DNA from 2 places in the Aquaspirillum sp. LM1 genome. Region 2 is predicted to be linked to the other one. Evidence: predicted binding sites of a transcription regulator. Region 2 holds the regulator's gene; the other holds the start of a gene.
What was found. The regulator sigma-54, encoded in region 2, starts transcription at its own class of promoters, with help from an activator protein. The targets are predictions, from matches to a motif close to CTGGCACGCTTCATGCTT.
Positions count from the first base shown of each region.

Region 1: BXU06_RS04365 (HupE/UreJ family protein) is a predicted target of sigma-54. The motif match lies at 4,847-4,864, and genes of this name have one in related genera.

Region 1 covers NZ_CP019509.1:983,080-988,849, forward strand. The annotation lists gene BXU06_RS04345 (Rpn family recombination-promoting nuclease/putative transposase) at 1-344, shown strand, start outside; gene BXU06_RS04350 (hypothetical protein) at 635-1,624, shown strand; gene BXU06_RS04355 (nickel-dependent hydrogenase large subunit) at 1,621-3,045, shown strand; gene BXU06_RS04360 (sensor histidine kinase) at 3,052-4,026, shown strand; gene BXU06_RS04365 (HupE/UreJ family protein) at 4,952-5,533, shown strand.
Region 2 covers NZ_CP019509.1:375,490-388,632, forward strand. The annotation lists gene rapZ (RNase adapter RapZ) at 1-801, opposite strand, end outside; gene hprK (HPr(Ser) kinase/phosphatase) at 782-1,738, opposite strand; gene ptsN (PTS IIA-like nitrogen regulatory protein PtsN) at 1,731-2,192, opposite strand; gene hpf (ribosome hibernation-promoting factor, HPF/YfiA family) at 2,390-2,722, opposite strand; gene BXU06_RS01715 (RNA polymerase factor sigma-54) at 2,915-4,342, opposite strand; gene lptB (LPS export ABC transporter ATP-binding protein) at 4,372-5,100, opposite strand; gene lptA (lipopolysaccharide transport periplasmic protein LptA) at 5,097-5,639, opposite strand; gene lptC (LPS export ABC transporter periplasmic protein LptC) at 5,620-6,195, opposite strand; gene kdsC (3-deoxy-manno-octulosonate-8-phosphatase KdsC) at 6,192-6,716, opposite strand; gene BXU06_RS01740 (SIS domain-containing protein) at 6,737-7,720, opposite strand; gene BXU06_RS01745 (monovalent cation:proton antiporter family protein) at 7,851-9,824, shown strand; gene BXU06_RS01750 (gamma-glutamylcyclotransferase family protein) at 9,894-10,514, shown strand; gene BXU06_RS01755 (AsmA family protein) at 10,566-12,737, opposite strand; tRNA gene BXU06_RS01760 (tRNA-Gly) at 12,838-12,911, opposite strand; gene BXU06_RS01765 (bifunctional diguanylate cyclase/phosphodiesterase) at 13,037-13,143, opposite strand, start outside.

The DNA.
Region 1 (5,770 bases), 600 kb from region 2:
GGATGGATATGCTGGAAACCAATATTGACCGCTGGGAAGCCCAGGCGATTGCCAGGGGGATGGAGCAGGGCATGCTTCAGGGGATGCAGCAGGGAATTGAGAAGGGCATGCAGAAAGGCATTCAGCAGGGCATGCAGAAAGGGGTGCAGCAAGGTATTCAGCAGGGTATGCAACAGGGTGAAGCCTTGTTGCTGCAACGACTGTTGACCCGCCGTTTTGGTGCGCTGTCGGCCACACTGCTGGCCAGCATTGCCGCCGCCACGCCCGCCCAGCTGGAAACCTGGGGCGACCGGGTGCTGGATGCCACGTCGCTGGATGAGGTGTTTGGCGAAACACGGCATTGACGGTGGATTCCACGCCAACAGCAGCCCCATCTAATAAGTAGCTGCAACAAGCCCTTTGCCCCGATGCGTCCCCCGCACAGCGGGCAGCGCACACCCGCGCAGGTGAGCCGCCTAGACCACGTCAGCTTACGGGCCGTGAAGTATGGGGCAGGTGATTATCCTGATCCGTCGCGCCCCAGCCCTGCCCGCCCGCCGTCAGCCCGATATAATGCCTACCTTGCCCTTCCGGATTGCCTGCCCATGCCCGCTGCCTGTTTTCTGCCCTCCCTTCGCCCTACCCCGCCATGCCGATGAAAACCCTGGTCTGGCTGGGTGCGGGGGGCTGTGGCGGGTGTTCGATGTCGCTGCTGACCGCCGAATCGCCCGATTGCCTGACGGCGCTGGCGCAAGCCGGGATCGAGCTGGTCTGGCATCCATCGCTGTCGGCGCTGAGCGGAACCGAGCTGCTGGCCACGCTGGACGCCATGGAAGCGGGTCGGCAGCCGTTGGACATCCTGTGCATTGAAGGTGCGCTGCTGACCGCATTTGCCGGCCAGTGCCAGACCCTGGGCGGTGGCGAACCGCTGGTGGCACGGGTGGCGCGGCTGGCCAGGGTGGCCCAGTGTGTGGTGGCGGTGGGAGGCTGTGCCGCGTTTGGCGGGGTGGGCGCGGCTGACGATGCTGGCATTGGCGGGCGCGGCCTGCAGTTTGATGGCGACCAGCCCGGTGGCGTGCTGGGCGCGGGTTTTATTGCCCGTGGCGGTTTGCCGGTGGTGAATATTGCCGGCTGCCCCACGCACCCCGGCTGGGTGCTGGACACCCTGGCGCTGCTGGCCGCCCACGCCTTGCCCGCCAGCGGGCTGGACAGCCTGCAGCGCCCGCGCTTCTATGCCGACCGGCTGGTGCACCATGGCTGCCCGCGCAACGAGTTTTACGAATTCAAAGCCACTGCCCACGCGCTCGGCCAGCAAGGCTGTCTGATTGAACACCTGGGCTGTCGCGGTACCCAGGCGCACGCCGATTGCAATATCCGCCCCTGGCATGGCGGCAGCTCGTGCCTGAAAGGCGGGTTTTCCTGCATCGACTGCACCGCGCCAGACTTTGCCGCGCCACACCGTCAGCCGCTGACCACGCCCAAACTGGCTGGCCTGCCCACCATCTTGCCATCCGACATGCCCAAAGCCTGGTTTGTGGCGCTGTCGGCGTTGTCCAAGTCGGCCACCCCGGCGCGGCTGCGCCATAACGCCCAGTCTGACCGGCTGGACATTGCCCCCACCCCACCCACAGGAAAACGTCGATGAGCCGCAAGATTCTGGGCCCGTTCAACCGGGTGGAGGGCGATCTGGCGGTTAACCTGACCCTGGACGGCGAACGGGTGAGCAGCGCCCAGGTGACCAGCCCGATGTATCGCGGCTTTGAGCGTGCGCTGGTGGGCCGGCCTTTGGCCGATGCGCTGGTGGTGGTGCCACGCATTTGCGGCATTTGTTCGGTATCGCAGTCGGTGGCGGCGGTGCGGCTGATTCAGGCGCTGACCGGCGTCAGCCCGGCCGCCAACGGCGAGCGGGTGATGAATATTGTCCACGCCTGCGAAAACCTGGCCGACCACCTCACCCATTTTTACCTGTTTTTTGCCCCCGACCTGGCTCACGCCGACTATGCCGGCCAGCCCTGGCACGCCGACTGGGCCGCGCGGCTGGGCAGTGGCGGCCCGGCGGCGCGGCAATGGCTGGCAGCGCGCGCCACCCTGCTGCGCATGGTGGGCTTGCTGGCCGGACGCTGGCCGCACACCCTGGCCCTGCAGCCCGGCGGCGTGACCCGCACGGTGGACGCAGTGGAGCGCCTGCGCCTGCTGGGCTGGCTGGCCGAGGTGCGCCAGTTTGTCGAAACCGTGCTGCTGGGCGTGCCCATCGAACAGATGCTGGCGCTGCAACAGCCAGATGATCTGGACGCGCTGCGCGCCGGGGCTGGCGACGCCGGGCGCTGGCTGCGCGCCGCCGATGCGCTGGACTTTGCCCGGCTGGGCCGGGCGGGCGACCGTTTTCTGGCGTTTGCCGCCTACCACAACCAGGGGAACGCACCGTGGCCAGCCGGGCTGTGGGCCGACGGGCGCGCGCAGCCGCTGGACCTGAGCCTGCTGAGCGAAGATGTCAGCCACAGCTGGTATGAGGCCGCACCGCCGCGTCATCCCGCCGCAGGCGATACCCTGCCCAACCCGCACAAGCACGGCGCTTACAGCTGGAACAAAGCACCACGCCTGGCCGGGTTGCCCGCTGAAACGGGTGCACTGGCCCGCCAGCTGCTGGCGGGCCAACCGTGTCTGACCGCGCTGGTGCGCCAGCACGGCGGCTCGGTGCTCACCCGCCTGCTGGCCCGTCAGATCGAAGCCGCCTGGCTGGTGCAGGCAATTCAGTGCTGGCTGGCCGCGCTGGAACTGTCTGAGCCATTTATCCAACCGCCCACCCACACCCCGCTCACCGATGGCATGGCCGCCGGGCTGACCGAAGCCGCACGCGGCGCACTGGGCCACTGGGCCAGCGTGGAAGGTGGGCGCATCAGCCGTTATCAGATCATTGCGCCAACCAGCTGGAACTTTTCCCCGCGTGACGCCCACGGCCAGCCCGGCCCGCTGGAAATTGCCCTGGAAGGCGTGGCCAATCAGGACGTGCGCATCCAGCATGTGGTGCGTTCGTTTGATCCCTGTATGGTTTGTACGGTGCACTGAACCACCATGAGCTCACCCCGCCTGACCCCCGCCGCCATCAGCGCCGCCCACCTGTCCGACGACACCGCCCTCGACCCTGGCACCTGGAGCGAAGTGGTCAGCAAAATGGACGAAGTGTTTCGCGAGCTGGTGGCCTCGCAAGAAGCGCTGGAAGCCAAACACACCGAACTGGCCGAAGCCCACGACGCGCTCCAGCGCACCCAGGCGCAGCTGGTGCAAGCCGAAAAAATGGCCTCGCTGGGCCGGCTGGTGGCCGGCGTGGCGCATGAACTGAACAACCCGATCAGCTTTGTGCTGGGCAACGCCCACGCCATGCAACGCTATGGCCGCCATCTGAGCGATTATCTGGCCGCCGTACACGCCAGCGAACAAAGCGCCGAACTGGCCGCCCTGCGCCGCCGCCTGCGCATCGATGCCATTCTGGCCGACCTGCCGTCATTAATTGACGGGCTGATGGAAGGCGCAGAACGCTCGGCGGCAATTGTGGACGGCCTCAAGCGCTTTTCCGCCACCGACCGGGGCGGCGCAGAGCGCTTTGACCTGGCCGACGCCGTGCGCCGCTCGGCCCACTGGGTAGAAAAAGCCGCTCCCGCCCAGGTGCAGCTGCGCCTGGACCTGCCAGACAGCCCGGTGATGCTGTGCGGCGCAGCCGGGCGTATCCAGCAGGTACTGATCAACCTGCTGCAAAACGCCGTGGACGCCACCGCCGGCCAACCCGCGCCCAAGGTCAGCGTCAGCCTGCACCTGGCCGACGGCTGCGCCTGGGTGCGGGTGGCCGACAACGGCCCTGGCCTGTCGCCTGCCGTGCAGCAGCGGCTGTTTGAGCCGTTTTTCACCACCAAGCCGGTGGGCGAAGGCACGGGGTTGGGGCTGTCCATCAGCTTTGGCATCGTCGAGCAGCATGGCGGCCAGCTGCGTGCCGACAATGCAGCAGAAGGCGGTGCCTGCTTTACCCTGCGCCTGCCGCTGGCTGATGGCTAAAGGATACGCTGAAAAAATCGTCATTCCTGAGCAGGCGGGAATCCAGAGTGTTGATTTTGCTGGGTATTGCTTTTGGCAAAAACGATTTTTCTGAATCAATTCAGCGTGACCCTAGACCTCTTTCGGCATGCGCCTCACCTCACGTGTCGTTCCCGCGCAGGCGGGAACCCAGACGGTGCCACATCGTGCGCCGTGGGGGATTGGCATCGTGGGGTGGTGAGAGCACGCACCTGCTGCACGCTGTGGATGCTTCTGGATTCCCGCCTGCGCGGGAATGACGGGGTGAAGTGCGGCGGGTGGTTGGCTGTGGCAAAGCAAGACAAAGATTTGTTTTAACAGAACAAATTGAGATGCCCGACGTCAGCTTGCTCACATATGCCCTTGCGTTTCAAGGTGATGGGTGATTAGACCTTTTTCGGCATGAGCCTGGCCTCACGTGTCGTTCCCGCGCAGGCGGGAACCCAGGCTGCGCCACATCGTGCGCCGTGGGGGGTTGGCATTGTGGGGTGGGGTGCGGACTGTGCCCCTGTGTTTCAACGTGACTGATTACTAGCCAGGACTGTTCGCCACATTTTGTAAGCACTTCTTAAGGGCGAGCGGCTTGGCTGAAAACCGGTTAGCAGGATTCCATATTGTGTGCCAAGTGATTAGACTGTAATCAAGCTTGACCCAGGGCCAGCGCCTTGCCGTGGCCGCCCAGCCAGCGCAAAAGCCACAGCCCATCCGCCAAGCCAGTGATTTTATGCTGTTAATCCCACATGCCAGTGCTTTGCCGGGGCAAGCGGGGCCATCTGCCATTTCCCCTCCCATCCCGGCGGGCCTGGCACGCTTCGTGTAACAGCGTACAGTTGGATGTAATTCTGATAACGGGCGGCCCAGCAGTACCGCGCTGGCCACAACCCAAGCCCACTTTCAAGAGGATGATATGGTGAAACTTCGCTCCGCCCTGGCCGTGCTGGCCACCCTGGCCGCCCCGCTGGCTGTTGCCCACACCGGCGCGCATGAACATTTCGACCTGTTTGCCGGCCTGGCCCACCCCATTTCCGGTGCCGACCACCTGCTGGCCATGGTGGCCGTGGGCATCTGGGGTGCCATGCTGGGCGGCTCGGCCCGGCTGGCGCTGCCGGCCAGCTTTGTGCTGGCCATGCTGCTGGGCGGCGTCGCTGGCCATCTGGGCCTGAACCTGCCCGCCATCGAAACCGGCATTGCCCTGTCGGTGCTGGTGCTGGGTCTGATGGTGTCGCTGGCCGTGCGCGTGCCCACTCTGGCTGCCGTGGCCATGATCGCCGGCTTTGCCCTGTTCCACGGCTACGCCCATGGTGCCGAAGCCCCGGCTGGCGGCAGCTTCTGGCTGTACGGCGCTGGCTTTGCCGCCGTCACCGCGCTGCTGCATCTGGCCGGCTTTGGCCTGGGCCAAAGCCTGGTGAATCGTAGCCGTGTGCTGCTGCAAGTCATCGGCGGCGGCATGGCGCTGACCGGCGGCCTGCTGCTGGGTGGCGTGCTGTAACGCACACGCCGCTCACGGTGCGCAGCCCTGTTGGAGGGCGACGTGCCGTGAGCGGCACGCCGGGCACTATCGGTTGATGGTGGTGGCGGGGATATCACTGCGATTACTTTCCTATATTTTCCTATCGGTATTGCATGCCAATACGCTGTGGCTGCGTGACAGTGATCAGCGCAAATCTGGGCATGACATCACCCTGCACATCTCGTGGGCGCTGATGTGCATGCAACGGCATGCACA
Region 2 (13,143 bases):
CTCGTCGGCAAATGCACTGGCCAGGCGTTGAGCCAAGTAGACCGACCGATGCTGCCCGCCGGTGCAGCCCACCGCCACGGTGAGGTAGCTGCGGTTGTCGCGGGAGAATTCCGGCAGCCAGCGCGCCACCAGGCTGCGGATGTCTTCAAACATCATTTCCACCTGCGGCTCGGCGGCCAGAAAATGTGCCACCGGCTCATCCAGCCCGGTGTATGGGCGCAGCTGCGGATCGTAGTAAGGGTTGGGCAGGCAGCGCACGTCAAACACAAAGTCGGAATCCAGCGGAATGCCATGCTTGAAGCCAAACGACTGCACAATCAGCGTCAGCCGCGAATTGTCGGCGTCCACCAGCTGGCGCACCCAGCCACGCAGCTGGTTGGCGCTGAGGTCGCTGGTGTCGATGCGCTGGCTGAGCTCGTGAATCGGTGCCAGCATCTCGCGTTCTTTTTCGATGCACTCGGGGATGGTCAGCCCCTCTTCCGACAGCGGATGACGACGGCGCGTTTCGGAAAAACGCTTGATCAGTGTTTCGGTTTTGGCTTCCAGAAACAACAGGCGCAGGTCGATATCCAGCTTGCGCAGCTGATGCACGGCAGTGGGAAACAGCGACAGCATCGGCGCGCTGCGGGTATCCACGCTGATGGCCACCCGCTGGTAATGGTAGGCATGGATATTTTCCACCAGCTGCGGCAGCAGGGTGGAGGGCAGATTGTCAACGCAGTAAAAGCCGGAGTCTTCCAGAATTTTCAGGGCGACCGACTTGCCTGAGCCAGACAATCCGCTAATCAGGATCAGTTGCATGTTCCTGCTCTCGAAGGAAACGGGTTTGACGTTCGATAAAGTCGCGGGTGCTATCGATGCCGCGCAGCTGCAGGATGTAGTTGCGTACCGCGGCTTCTACCAGCACAGCCAGATTGCGCCCGGCGGCCACCGGCAGGGTGACCTTGCGCACCGCCACATCCAGAATATCCTGGGTTTCGCTCTGGATATTCAGCCGGTCGAGCTCGCGCATGGATTGATCGGTGGCCTTGACCAGATGGATGATCAGCTTGAGCACTTTTTTCGGTCGCACGGCGGTTTCGCCAAAAATGGTGCGGATGTTCAGAATACCCAGGCCGCGTACTTCCAGAAAATCGCGCAGCACGTCCGGACAGCGGCCTTCCAGCGTTTCCGGGCCAATGCGGTACAGCTCGACCGCATCGTCGGCCACCAGGCCATGGCCGCGCGAAATCAGGTCGAGCGCCAGCTCGCTCTTGCCCATCGACGATTCGCCGGCAATCAGCACGCCCACTTCCAGCACGTCCAGAAATACCCCATGCATGATGGTGGACGCAGCCAGCACCCTGGCCAGGTAAATGCGCAGCACATCCATCAGATAGGGCGATGGCTGGGACGAGGTCATCAGCGGCACATTGTGCTGTTCGCAGTAGCTGCGCAGCCCCTTGGGCAGGGCTTGATCGTTAGCGACGATAATGGCCGAGATGGCCAGGGAAAACAGCTGGTCGAGCATGCGCTTGCCCTCTTCGGGCGATTGCGCGTTGAGGTACTGCACTTCGGCCAGGCCAAACACTTGCACACTATTGGGGTGAATCAGATTGACGTGGCCCACCAGCGCCAGGGTGGGACGCTGGTCGTCGGTATGGATGCGATGATCGCCCCCCGACGTGCCGGCCACCCAGACCAGGTCAAGCTTGTTAACGTTGTCATTGAACAGACGGCGAACGCTGATGCTAGGCATGGGCAGGCCACTCGGCCAGCAGGCGGTACGCGGTGGCCGCGTCGGCGACGGTCAACAGCGTTTCGCGCAGCTGGCGGTTGGAAAATCGGTGGGCCAGTTCGGACAATACCTGCAGGTGCAAGTCATTGGCCTGATCGGGCACCAGCAGGACAAACAGGCTTTGCACCGGTTTGCCATCGGGTGAATCATAAGGAATCGGCGCTTTCAGCCGGATATAGGCCCCGGTGGCTTCTTTCAGCCCCTTGGCCCGGCCATGCGGAATGGCCACGCCCTGACCCAGACCGGTTGACCCGAGTTTTTCTCGGGCAAACAGACAGTCGAACACATCGCTGCGGGCGATGCCATGGCTGTTTTCAAACAGGATGCCGACCTGCTCGAACACGCGTTTCTTGCTGGAAACATCCAGATCCAGCAGCACATGTTCGGGGGACAGGATTTTGGCAATCAAACTCATTGCGTGACCCACGCTTTCACGGAACCGCGCCATTCTACGCCGGTTTGATCCGGCTGGGCAGCGTGCGCATCTGCGCTGCTGACATGGCTGGGAAGAAGGAACGGGCGGAAACCCGCAGGTTTCCGCCGTAGTGGATATCTGGCCGGGAGGAAACCCGACCGCGCCGCCACTTGGGCGCTCATGCCGCCAAGCGGGCTTTAGGCCTCGGTCGGAGCCTGCACCACAGCGGCCTTGTCTGCCGGGTGGTGGTCGGTCAGTTTTTCCTTGTATTTGAGCACCTGGCGGTCCAGCTTGTCAGCCAGGGCGTCCAGGGCGGCGTACATGTCGCTGCTGCTGGCCTCGACATGAATGTCCTTGCCTTTGAGGTGAACGTTCACCTCGGCTTTTTGTTCCAGTTTGTCTACCGACAAGGTCACGGCGACAGAAGTGACGTTATCGACATGACGGGTGATGCGTTCGAGCTTGGCTTCAATGTAGTCGCGCAGCGCGGGGGTAACGTCGAGGTGAATGCCGGTGATTTTCAGGTTCATAACCTTACTCCTTCCTGGAAAAACGCCACGTCCAACGGGACGGGCCGGGTTGAAGCTGTGCGGCGGGACAAGGCCCGCCGCGTGGCCGGCAGGGAGTGGCCTGATGCCCAGGCCGGTCTCCGTCATACTTTCATCGGCCGGCCCACAGCCGGCTTGAGGCCGTGGCACTCAGGCCACGGCGGAACAACATGATCAGATCGACTTGCGCAGGTTGACCGGCGGAATCTGCATGGCTTCGCGGTACTTGGCCACCGTCCGCCGCGCCACCTGAATGCCTTCAGCGCCCAGCATATCAGCCAATGCCGAATCGGAAAGCGGTTTTTTCGGGTCTTCGTTGCCAATCAGCAGGCGCAGCCGCGCCTTGATGGCAGTGGCCGAGCATTCTCCGCCGGAATCGGTTTCCAGCGCGCTGCCGAAGAAATATTTCAGTTCGAAGATACCCCGTGGACATAAAAGGAATTTTTGCGTGGTCACCCGCGAGATGGTGGATTCGTGCAGGCCAAGTTCGTCGGCAATGTCGCGCAGCACCAGCGGGCGCATGCCCACCTCGCCCAGCTCAAAAAACTGTTGCTGGCGCGCCACGATGGCCTCGGATACGCGCAGGATGGTGTCAAAGCGCTGCTGCACATTGCGGATCAGCCATTTGGCTTCCTGCAACTGCGCAGTCAGCTGCGAGCCGCCTTCGCGGTGGTGTTGCAGCAGATGGGCGTACAGCGAATTCACCCGCAGCTTGGGCATCGCCGCCGGGTTGAGCTGGGCGCGCCAGCCTTCCGGGCCTTTGTGCACCATCACGTCGGCCACGATGTACTGGGTGTTGTCGCGACCAAAACCGGCCGCCGGGCGCGGGTTGAGCGAGGCCACCAGCAGGGTGACCGCCTTGAGCATGTCGTCGTCACAGTGCAGCTGGCGCTTGAGCTTGTTGAAATCGCGGTGCGCCAAGAGCGACAGGTGTTCGTTGATCAGCACCTTGGCCAGCGTGCGCACCGGACTGTCCGGCAGGATGGCCAGTTGCAGGGTCAGCGACTCGGCCAGCGAGCGGGCCCCCACGCCCGCCGGTTCAAACTGCTGCAACAGGCGCAGGCCCACTTGCAGTTCGTCGGCGTCCACGCCGAGCTCTTCCGGCAGGTGGGCGGCGAGTTCTTCCAGCGACTGGGTGAGATAGCCATCGTCGTCGAGTTCTTCGATCAGGAAGGTGACCACGGCGCGGTCGCGCGCTTGCAGCGCGTGTTCGGCCACCTGGTCAAGCAGGTGCTCGCGCAGGGTTTTTTCCGCCACCATATTGGCGTGCGGGTCGAAATCGTCGTCGTGGTTGCCCGAACCGCTGCTGGACCAGTCGGACAGCTCCAGCGAATCGGCTGGGCCGTCGTCGTCGCGGCTGGGCTCTGGCGCGTCGTTATTGTCGTTGCCGGGCGTGTCGGCGCTGCTGGCCGGGGTGTCCGCCGTATTGGGCAGGGGATCGGGCTGGCCTTCGTCACGCTCCAGCATCGGGTTGTCGTGCAGGATGTTTTCAATTTCCTGCTGCAAGTCCAAGGTGGAAAGCTGCAAGAGCCGGATCGACTGTTGCAGTTGCGGGGTCAGGGTCAGCTGCTGGCTGACTTTAAGTTGCAGGCTCTGTTTCATTACGCGGGCTTCATCACGCTGTCACACGCCTACAGGCGGAAATGTTCACCAAGATACACCCGTCTGACGTTTTCGTCGCTCACCAGTTCGTCGGGGCGGCCTTTGGCCAGCACGGAACCTTCGTTGATAATGTAGGCATGATCACAGATCGACAAGGTCTCGCGGACGTTGTGATCGGTAATCAGCACGCCGATATTGCGTTCCCGCAGGTAGGCAATGATTTTTTGAATGTCCAGCACGGCAATCGGATCCACGCCGGCAAACGGCTCATCCAGCAGGATGAAGCGCGGGCGGGTGGCCAGCACCCGGGCGATTTCCACCCGGCGGCGCTCGCCGCCAGACAGGGCCAGTGCTGGCGATTCGCGCAGGTGGCCGATATTGAGTTCGTCCAGCAGGCTGGTCAGCTCGTTTTCGGCGTCTTCGCCGCGCCGACCGGCAATTTCCAGAATGGCCAGGATGTTTTCCTCGACCGTCATCTTGCGAAAGATCGATGCTTCCTGCGGCAGATAGCCCAGCCCCATGCGCGCACGCTGATGGATGGGCAGATGGCGGATATCATGCTGATCGATGCGCATTTCGCCACCATCAGCGCTGACCAGGCCAACAATCATGTAAAAACTGGTGGTTTTACCGGCACCATTGGGGCCGAGCAGGCCGACCACTTCGCCACTGCTGATATCCAGCGAGACATCCTTGACCACCGTGCGCTTGCCATAGCGCTTGTTCAGGTGGTGTACCGAGAGCACGCTGCGGCTCATTGGCCATCCTTTTTCTTGGGCTGCAAAATCACCGTCACCCGCCCGCCGCTGCCCTTGGCCGGGCTGGCACCGCCGGTGGGGCCGTTGGCGATGAAGGTTTCATCCTTGGTATTGTAGACCAGGGTCTGCCCCATCACGATGTCCTGGCCACGCTTGACTCTGGCGTTGTCGAACAGTTTAACCAGATTTTTACCGCTGTCGTATTCAATCCGCTGGCCCTGGGCGTCCATCCATTCATTTTTGCCGTCGATTTTCTGGCGGAAAGTGGCCGGGTTGCCGTGAGCCACGGCCAGATCGCCGCCGTTTTTGTCCTGGGTGACCGTCACCTGGGCGGCGCGCAGCAGAATGGTGCCCTGGGTGACCACCACATTGCCCTCGTAAACGGTGATGCCTTTAAGCTGATCCAGGCTGGCGCGGTCGGCTTCGATCTGGATGGGTTTGTCGCGGTCGCCCTGCTCGGCCAGGCTGTGGGCAGAAACGGCAGTCAGCGCCATGGCCAGCAGGCCGGACAGCAGGCGGTCATTGACGGGTCGGAACATGGGTTACCTTTACCTTGGACAGCAGTTTGACCTGCTGGGTGACATCGTTGTAAGTGAAGCCAGTGCTGCGCACCACGCTGGGGCCACGGCTGAGCACCGACAGCGCCGGCGAACGGGCGGTACGCTGCTCGGTGTCAATGGTCAGCTGGCTGCTGACCAGTTTGGCGGTGTCCTGCCCTGGGCTGTAACGCAATACGGTGACCTGACCTGGAAACTGGCTGATGCGGGTTTTCGGGTTATAGCGGCCATTGTCGCCGATGATTTCCAGTTGCAGCACGGCACCGGCGTACTGGCGCAAATGCGGGCGCAGCAAATGAATGGTGGGGTCATTGGGTTGCTGCCAGGCCTGCTGGCCGCTCAGGTGCTGTTTAACCTGGCCCTGGGCGTCAAATACCGTGGCGGTAAAGCCTTCCACCACGTAGTCTGGCGCTTCGGCGCGCTTGTCATGGCTGACGCTGGCGCTGAGCCAGTCGGTCAGCGACTGCAGCCAGAAGGTCAGCCCGGCCAGCAACGCCAGCAGCACCAGCGGAAACAGTTTGTTAGGGCGACGGTTCATGCCAGATACACTGCCAGCGCGTCATCCAGCTTGCCCTGGGCGTGCAGGATCAGTTCGCACAGCTCGCGCACTGCGCCGCGCCCGCCGGCGCTGCCGGTCACGTAATGGGCGTGGCTGCGCACCAGATTGGGCGCATCTGGCACCGCCACGGCAAAGCCCACCTGGCGCATCACCGGCAAATCAATCACATCGTCGCCAATATAGGCACAGTCTGCCGCGCTCAGCCCGGTATCGGCCAGCAGCTGGGCAAACGCCTCGGCCTTGTTGCCTATCCCCTGATACACATGCGCCACGCCCAGCGCCTGGGCGCGCACTTCCACACAGCGCGCCTTGCGGCCACTGATAATGGCCAGCGCCACACCGCTTTTGCGCAGCAGGGTGAGGCCCAGGCCATCCTGCGAATTGAACGCCTTGAGCTCGTCGCCGCTGTCGGTGAGGTAGATGCTGCCGTCGGTCAGCACGCCATCCACGTCCATCACCAGCATTTTGACCGGCCTGGCCAGGGTTTGTACTGTCTGCATAAGCTTTGAATTATCCTGTGTCACACCACGCCCGCGCGCAGCAGATCGTGCATATTGAGCGCGCCCACCAGCAGGCCGGCGGCATCGAGTGCCAAAAGTCCGTTGATCTTGTCCTGCTCCATCCGCTGCAGTGCCTCGGCGGCTAGCCGGTCGGCGGCAATGCTGCGGGGGGTTGGGTTCATCACCTCACCCACCGCGCGGCCCAGGTCAAACTGGCCACGGTCGAGCAGGCGGCGCAAGTCGCCGTCGGTAAACACCCCCAGCAGCCGCTGATTGGCGTCGCACACGGCGGTCATGCCTAAGCCCTTGCGGCTGATTTCGTACAGCGCATCTTTCAGCGCGGTGTCCGGCCCCACCTTGGGCAGCGCCTCGCCGCTGTGCATCACGTCGGCCACCCGCACCAGTAGGCGCTTGCCCAGGCTGCCGCCAGGGTGGGACAGGGCAAAGTCTTCCTCACGAAAATTCCGGGCGTCCAGCAGGGTAAGCGCCAGCGCATCGCCCAGCGCCAGCGCCGCCGTGGTGCTGGCCGTGGGGGCCAGCCCCAGCGGGCAGGCTTCGCGGCTGACGGCGGCGTCCAGATGGACGTCGGCCTCACGGGCCAGGGTGGAACCGGGTCGTCCGGTAATAGCCAGCAGGGCAATGCCCTTGCGCCGCAAGGCGGGCAGCAAGGCGATCAACTCGCTGGTTTCGCCTGAATTGGATAAGGCCAGCACCGCATCCTGCGCGGTGATCATCCCCAGATCGCCATGCGCGGCTTCTGCCGGGTGCATGAAAAAGGACGGCGTGCCGGTAGAGGCCAGCGTGGCGGCAATCTTGCGGCCAATATGGCCCGACTTGCCCATGCCGGTGACCACCACCCGGCCCTGACAGGCCAGGATGGCATCCACCGCACGTAAAAAAACCACATCCAGGCGGGCGGATACCGTCTGGATGGCCTCCGCCTCGGTGGCCAGCACATCGCGGGCCAGCGCCAGGCGGTGCAGGGAAACAGCATCTTCAGTCATACAGCCATCACACGGTATTACCGCAGGTCAACAAGACCGCAAGTATAACCAAGTTATAATGCCCCCGCATCGCGCCCATGGCGCTTACCGGTTGGCCTGACCAACCGCCCGATGGAGAAAATCGCCGCTCATGCATTCGCTTGCCCCTGTTGTTGCCATTTTGCTGGCTGCCGTTCTGGTGGTGGTCTTGTGCCGCCTCTTGCGGGTGCCGGCCATGCTGGGCTATCTGCTGGTGGGCTTTATTGTTGGCCCTGGCGGCTTGCAGCTGATAGCCGATACCGCGCAAACCCGCTTTCTGGGTGAAATCGGCATTGTGTTCCTGATGTTCACCATTGGTCTGGAGTTCAGCCTGGCCAAGCTGCGCGCCATGCGTCAGATTGTGTTTGGCCTGGGTGCGGCGCAGGTGGTAGTCACCCTGCTGGTGGTGATGGCGCTGGTGGTGATGGCTGGTGCCTCGCCGCTCACTGGCTTTGCCCTGGGCTCGGTGGCGGCGCTGTCGTCCACGGCGATTGTCTCCAAGCTGCTCACCGAACGGCTGGAGCTCAACGCCCCGCATGGCCAGCTGTCGATTGGCGTGTTGCTGTTTCAGGACTTGGCGGTGGTGCCGCTGCTGATCCTGATTCCGGCGTTTGCCTCGCATTCTGCCCATCTGTGGCAGGACCTGGGCCTGGCGGCGCTGAAAGTGGGCGGCGTGATGGTGCTGCTGTTCAGCATTGGCCAGCGGGTGATGCGGCCATGGTTTCATCTGGTGGCGCGTCAGCGCTCGTCCGAACTGTTCATGATCAATGTGTTGCTGGTGACGCTGGGCGTCTCCTACCTCACCGAACTGTCTGGCCTGTCGCTGGCGCTGGGGGCGTTTGTCGCCGGCATGCTGATTGCCGAAACCGAATACCGCTATCAGGTGGAAGAAGACATCAAGCCCTTCCGCGATATCCTGCTGGGCTTTTTCTTTGTCACCATCGGCATGCGCCTGGATGTGTCGGTGCTGACCGAGCAATTTACCCTGGTGCTGGTGTTTGGTGTCTTTCTGGTGCTGGGCAAGGCGCTGTTGATGTTTGCCATTGCCCGCTTGTTTCAGTACAAGTCTGGCGAATCGCTGCGCAGTGCGGTGGCGCTGGCGCAGGGCGGCGAGTTTGGCTTTGTGCTGCTGGCGCTGGCCGGCAACCTGGACTTGATTGCCCCGCAGGTGGAGCAATCGGCGATTGCTGCCGTGCTGTTATCCATGCTGGTGTCGCCGTTTCTGATTCCGCGCAGCGACTGGCTGGTGCGCAAGCTGATTCGCGCCGACTGGATGATGCAGGCGGCTGACCTGCACCAGATTCTGGTGTCCAGCATGCTGCGCAGCGAGCATGTGCTGATTTGTGGTTATGGCCGCAGCGGCCAGGCGCTGGCGCGGCTGCTGGAACGCGAATCCATCCCGGTGTTTGCCCTCGACCTCGACCCGGAGCGGGTGCGCGAAGCCGCCGCCGCTGGCGATGCGGTGGTGTTTGGCGACGCAGCCAAAAAAGAAGTGCTGCTCGCCGCCGGCCTGATGCGCGCCAAGGCGCTGGTGATCACCTACTCCGACACCCATTCATCCATCCGTATCCTGCAGGTGGTGCAGCAACTGCGCCCGGATCTCACCGTGATTGTGCGCACGGTGGACGACTCCGATATCGACCTGCTGCGCGAAGCCGGTGCCGATGAAGTGGTGTCGGAAGTGATGGAAGGCAGTCTGATGCTGGCCTCGCAGGCGCTGATGGCACTGGGCGTGCCGCTGAACCGGGTGCTGCGCCGCATCCGCAGCGTGCGCGAAGAGCGCTACAGCCTGTTTCGTGGCTTTTTCCGTGGCGTGACCGATGAAAGCCTGGCCATGGACGACGCCCAGCAACCGCGCCTGGCCGCCGTCACCCTCACCCCTGGCTCGGCTGCCGTGGGCAAGAGCCTGGGCGAACTGCATCTGGGCGCGCTGTGTGTGCAGGTGCGCACCGTCAAACGCCGCTCGGCCCGGCATATCGCCCCGGAACTGGACTTTGAACTGCATGCCGATGACGTGGTGGTGCTACTGGGCACGCCGGAGCAGATTGGCACGGCGGAACTGCTGCTGCTGGGGGGGAAGCATTGACGGGATGCCAGGAGGGTTGATTTTGAGAAAGTGGTTTTTGCAAAAACACCGGCACAGCCACATCAAGGCATGGGATGGCTGCTGACGGTTTTTCCAGCGTTTCCCAAGTATGAAGGGCACCATATCATGACGGATTCAGACACAAGCTTGCACACAAAGGTTGGTTTTATGCGAATTTACCCAAGCAATTTGCCTATATTTGTTTACGGCACGCTGAAGAAGGGTGGCTTGTACCACAGCGATGTGGTCGGGCAAATAGAAGACAGCAAGGATGGCATCGTCAGGGGGGAGCTGTATTACAAGATTTTCCGGAAGAACTGCATACCGGAAGTGACTGCCGCATTCGACCCCCAGGGCGGAAAAAACATCGCCGGAACGTTGCTGTTTCCGCGTGAAAACCAGTATTACAGCTTGCTGGCCAAACTGGATGAGCTTGAATTCAATTTTGATATGGACGGACAGCGTTTACAGCGGAAAGACCGCTTGCGCGTGTACCTGCGCGATATCACGCTGTGCACGACCGAGCATGGGGTGTCTTACCTGGCGTGGTGCTATGTGTATCACCCGATTATCTCGATTCCAAGAAGCAATATCATCAAAAAAGAAAACGGCACGGTGACCTTCAACCCGGAACTTGCCCGGCGCTTGCTGGAAAGTGGCGAGATCAAGGAAGACCGGATGCCATCGTGACGCGTGGCTGGCCATGGCAGGATGCCTCCCCGGGCCATGGCCAGCCACGCGTCACGGATTCTTGAACAGATTGAACTGGTTGGTCAGCTGCTCTTTCAGCACCTGTTGTTTTTCCAGATCGGTTTTCTTGTCTTTCACCAGCGCATTGAAGTCCAGCGCATAGGTGGGCGCGCTCAGTTCGCCGGTGATCTTCAGCGGCACATTCATTTCCTTGGTGTTGGTGAACACCAGAATATTCGGCTGCACGCGCATGGCGTAATCGATGATGCTGCTGACCAGATCCACCTTGCCGTGGCCCTGCAGGCTGAGCAGATTGGCGTTCAGCCGCAGGTCCTGGTTACGCGCCACGCCGTGGTTCAGGTTGAACTGGGCGGTCAGGCTCTGGAACTCAGTGCGCTTGCCGGTGTTTTCCCCCAGCCGGCCCAGCTCGGCAGGCAGGCGCTTGATCGCATCCACCAGGTCCACCCCCAGCAGCGCGCCTTCGGTCAGGCCAACGCGCACCGTGCCGCTCAGGGTTTTGCGTAATTGGGTAAAGGTTTGTCCTTCGGCGGTCAGCGTGGCTTCCAGCCGGCCCTTGCCATCGAGCTGGTCAAAATCGAGCAGGTCGCGCAGCAGCGGGCGGATATTCATGCCGGCCAGGGTTTCATGCACCACCAGGCGCGGTTGTTCGCCGGGGGTGAGCTCCAGGCGGCCATTCAGGTTGCCGCCGTAGATCAGCGCGGTAATGTCTTCCAGCAGCAGCTTGTTTGGGGTGAATGCCAGTTTGCTGCCCACTTGCTGCATGGTGAAGCGTCCGGCAGTCAGTTCGGCAATGCGGATGTCGCCCGTCAGGTTGAGCGCCTTGAGCCAGTCCAGATCAAATTTGCGGTTGCCGTAAAACAGGCCCACGCGATTGCCGGTGGATTCGGCCAGATAGCGGTTCAGGTCGAGTTTGCCCAGGCTGAGGCGGACATTGTGCAAGGGGGTGATAAAACCGTCCTGTTCGCCGGTAAAGTCAAAGCGCTGCCCGTCAATGGTTCCGCTGAGCCGGGTAGACACATGCTGGCGGCCCAGGTTGGCCGTCAGCTCGCCTTTGGCGGTGGCCTTGAGCTGGCCGCGCGGCAGCAGCGGGGTGGCCAGGGTGGTGTCGGCTTTCAGTGGGCTCAGACGGATGGTTTCCCAATCGTTCAGCGTGACCGGGGCTTGCAGGTGGGCGGTGAGGGTGTGTTCGCCAGGCGCTTTCCAGCTCATGGCACCGGTGAGCTGGCGGGCGGTGAGGGTTTGCCAGCGTCCGGCGATGTCACTGAGCTGGCCGGAGAAACTGTAATTGGAGCCCTGGTTGTTCAGCGCGGCGTTGAATTCCAGTGTGGGGGCGTGAAAGCCATCCTTGCCCAGCGACAGATCCGCGCTGGGCATGCGCGCGGTGATGGCTACCGACGGTTCGCGGCTGCTCAGGGTGGCGTGCAGGGTTTCGGCGGTCAGCTGGCGCGACACCGGATTGATGCGCACCGTGCCGGTCAGTTCGGCGCGGCTGTCGCTCAGCCCGGCCAGCAGGCCATTGGCGGTGAGCTTGAAGCTGTCCAGGGTGAATTGTTCGTCAGCCACATTCAGCGGGCTTTCCAGCACCACGCTGGCCTGGTGTTCACCGCTTTTCAGCAGGCCCGCCACGCTGAGCTGGGCGTTGCCGAGCATGCCGCTGGCTTCCAGTGCGCCCTGGTTCAGGCTGAGCTGGCGTTTGAATACCTGGTCGTCCAGTTGAATGTTCAGGTCGGCCAGCTTCAGCCAGTCGAGTTTGACCGCCATCGGCAGCCGGGTCTTGCGCGCCAGCAGGTCGGCAAAGTTCCAGTCGCCCTGGCGGTCACGCTGCAGATTCAGCTGCACACCGTCCAGCTTGATGGCGTGGATGACTTTATTACCCTGAAACAGCGGCAGCCAGGCCAGGCGCACTTCGGCGCGGCGCAAGACCAGAAATGGGGTATTGCCGTCGGTTTCGCTCAGGCTGAGCTGTTCGATCTTGATGCCAGGGCGGGGAAAGATGGCCGGGGTAATCGGGCCAGAGAGGGTGAGTTGACGGCCATCGGTTTGCAGGGCGTCGCCTAACTGCATGCGTACTTGTTCGGCGTCAAACTTGGAGTAAATCACCGTGATCATTGCCAGCAGGGCGGCAATGCCCAACCCGACCAGGGCCGCAATGAGTTTGAGTCGGGGAAGGGTGAACCAGGAAAGACCGGGATTCCATTTCATGGGGCAGTCAAGCTCCGTGATGCGGCAGGCGCCGGGCGTCTAAAAAAGGAGACGATGCACACATCGTCTGCGTGCAGAGCAACAAGCCGGCAGGGGCTTATGGAGCGGGTGAAGGGAATCGAACCCTCGTCTTAAGCTTGGGAAGCTTCAGCTCTGCCATTGAGCTACACCCGCTTGGGAAGTGCGACATTCTTACCGAAAATGTCCGCTTTGGCAATCAGGCCATGGGGCTGATTGCGGTCAGCGCCAGCCGGGCCGCTGGCACCGGGCGCTGATTGATGTGGGTTTTGGCTGTGGTTTCAGGCGCTTGGCGCGGGGATGGCCACGTGCTGGCGGACAAATTCGGCAAAAGTTTCCGCCGGTAGCGGACGGCTGAAAAAATAGCCCTGCGCCTGGTCGCAGGCAT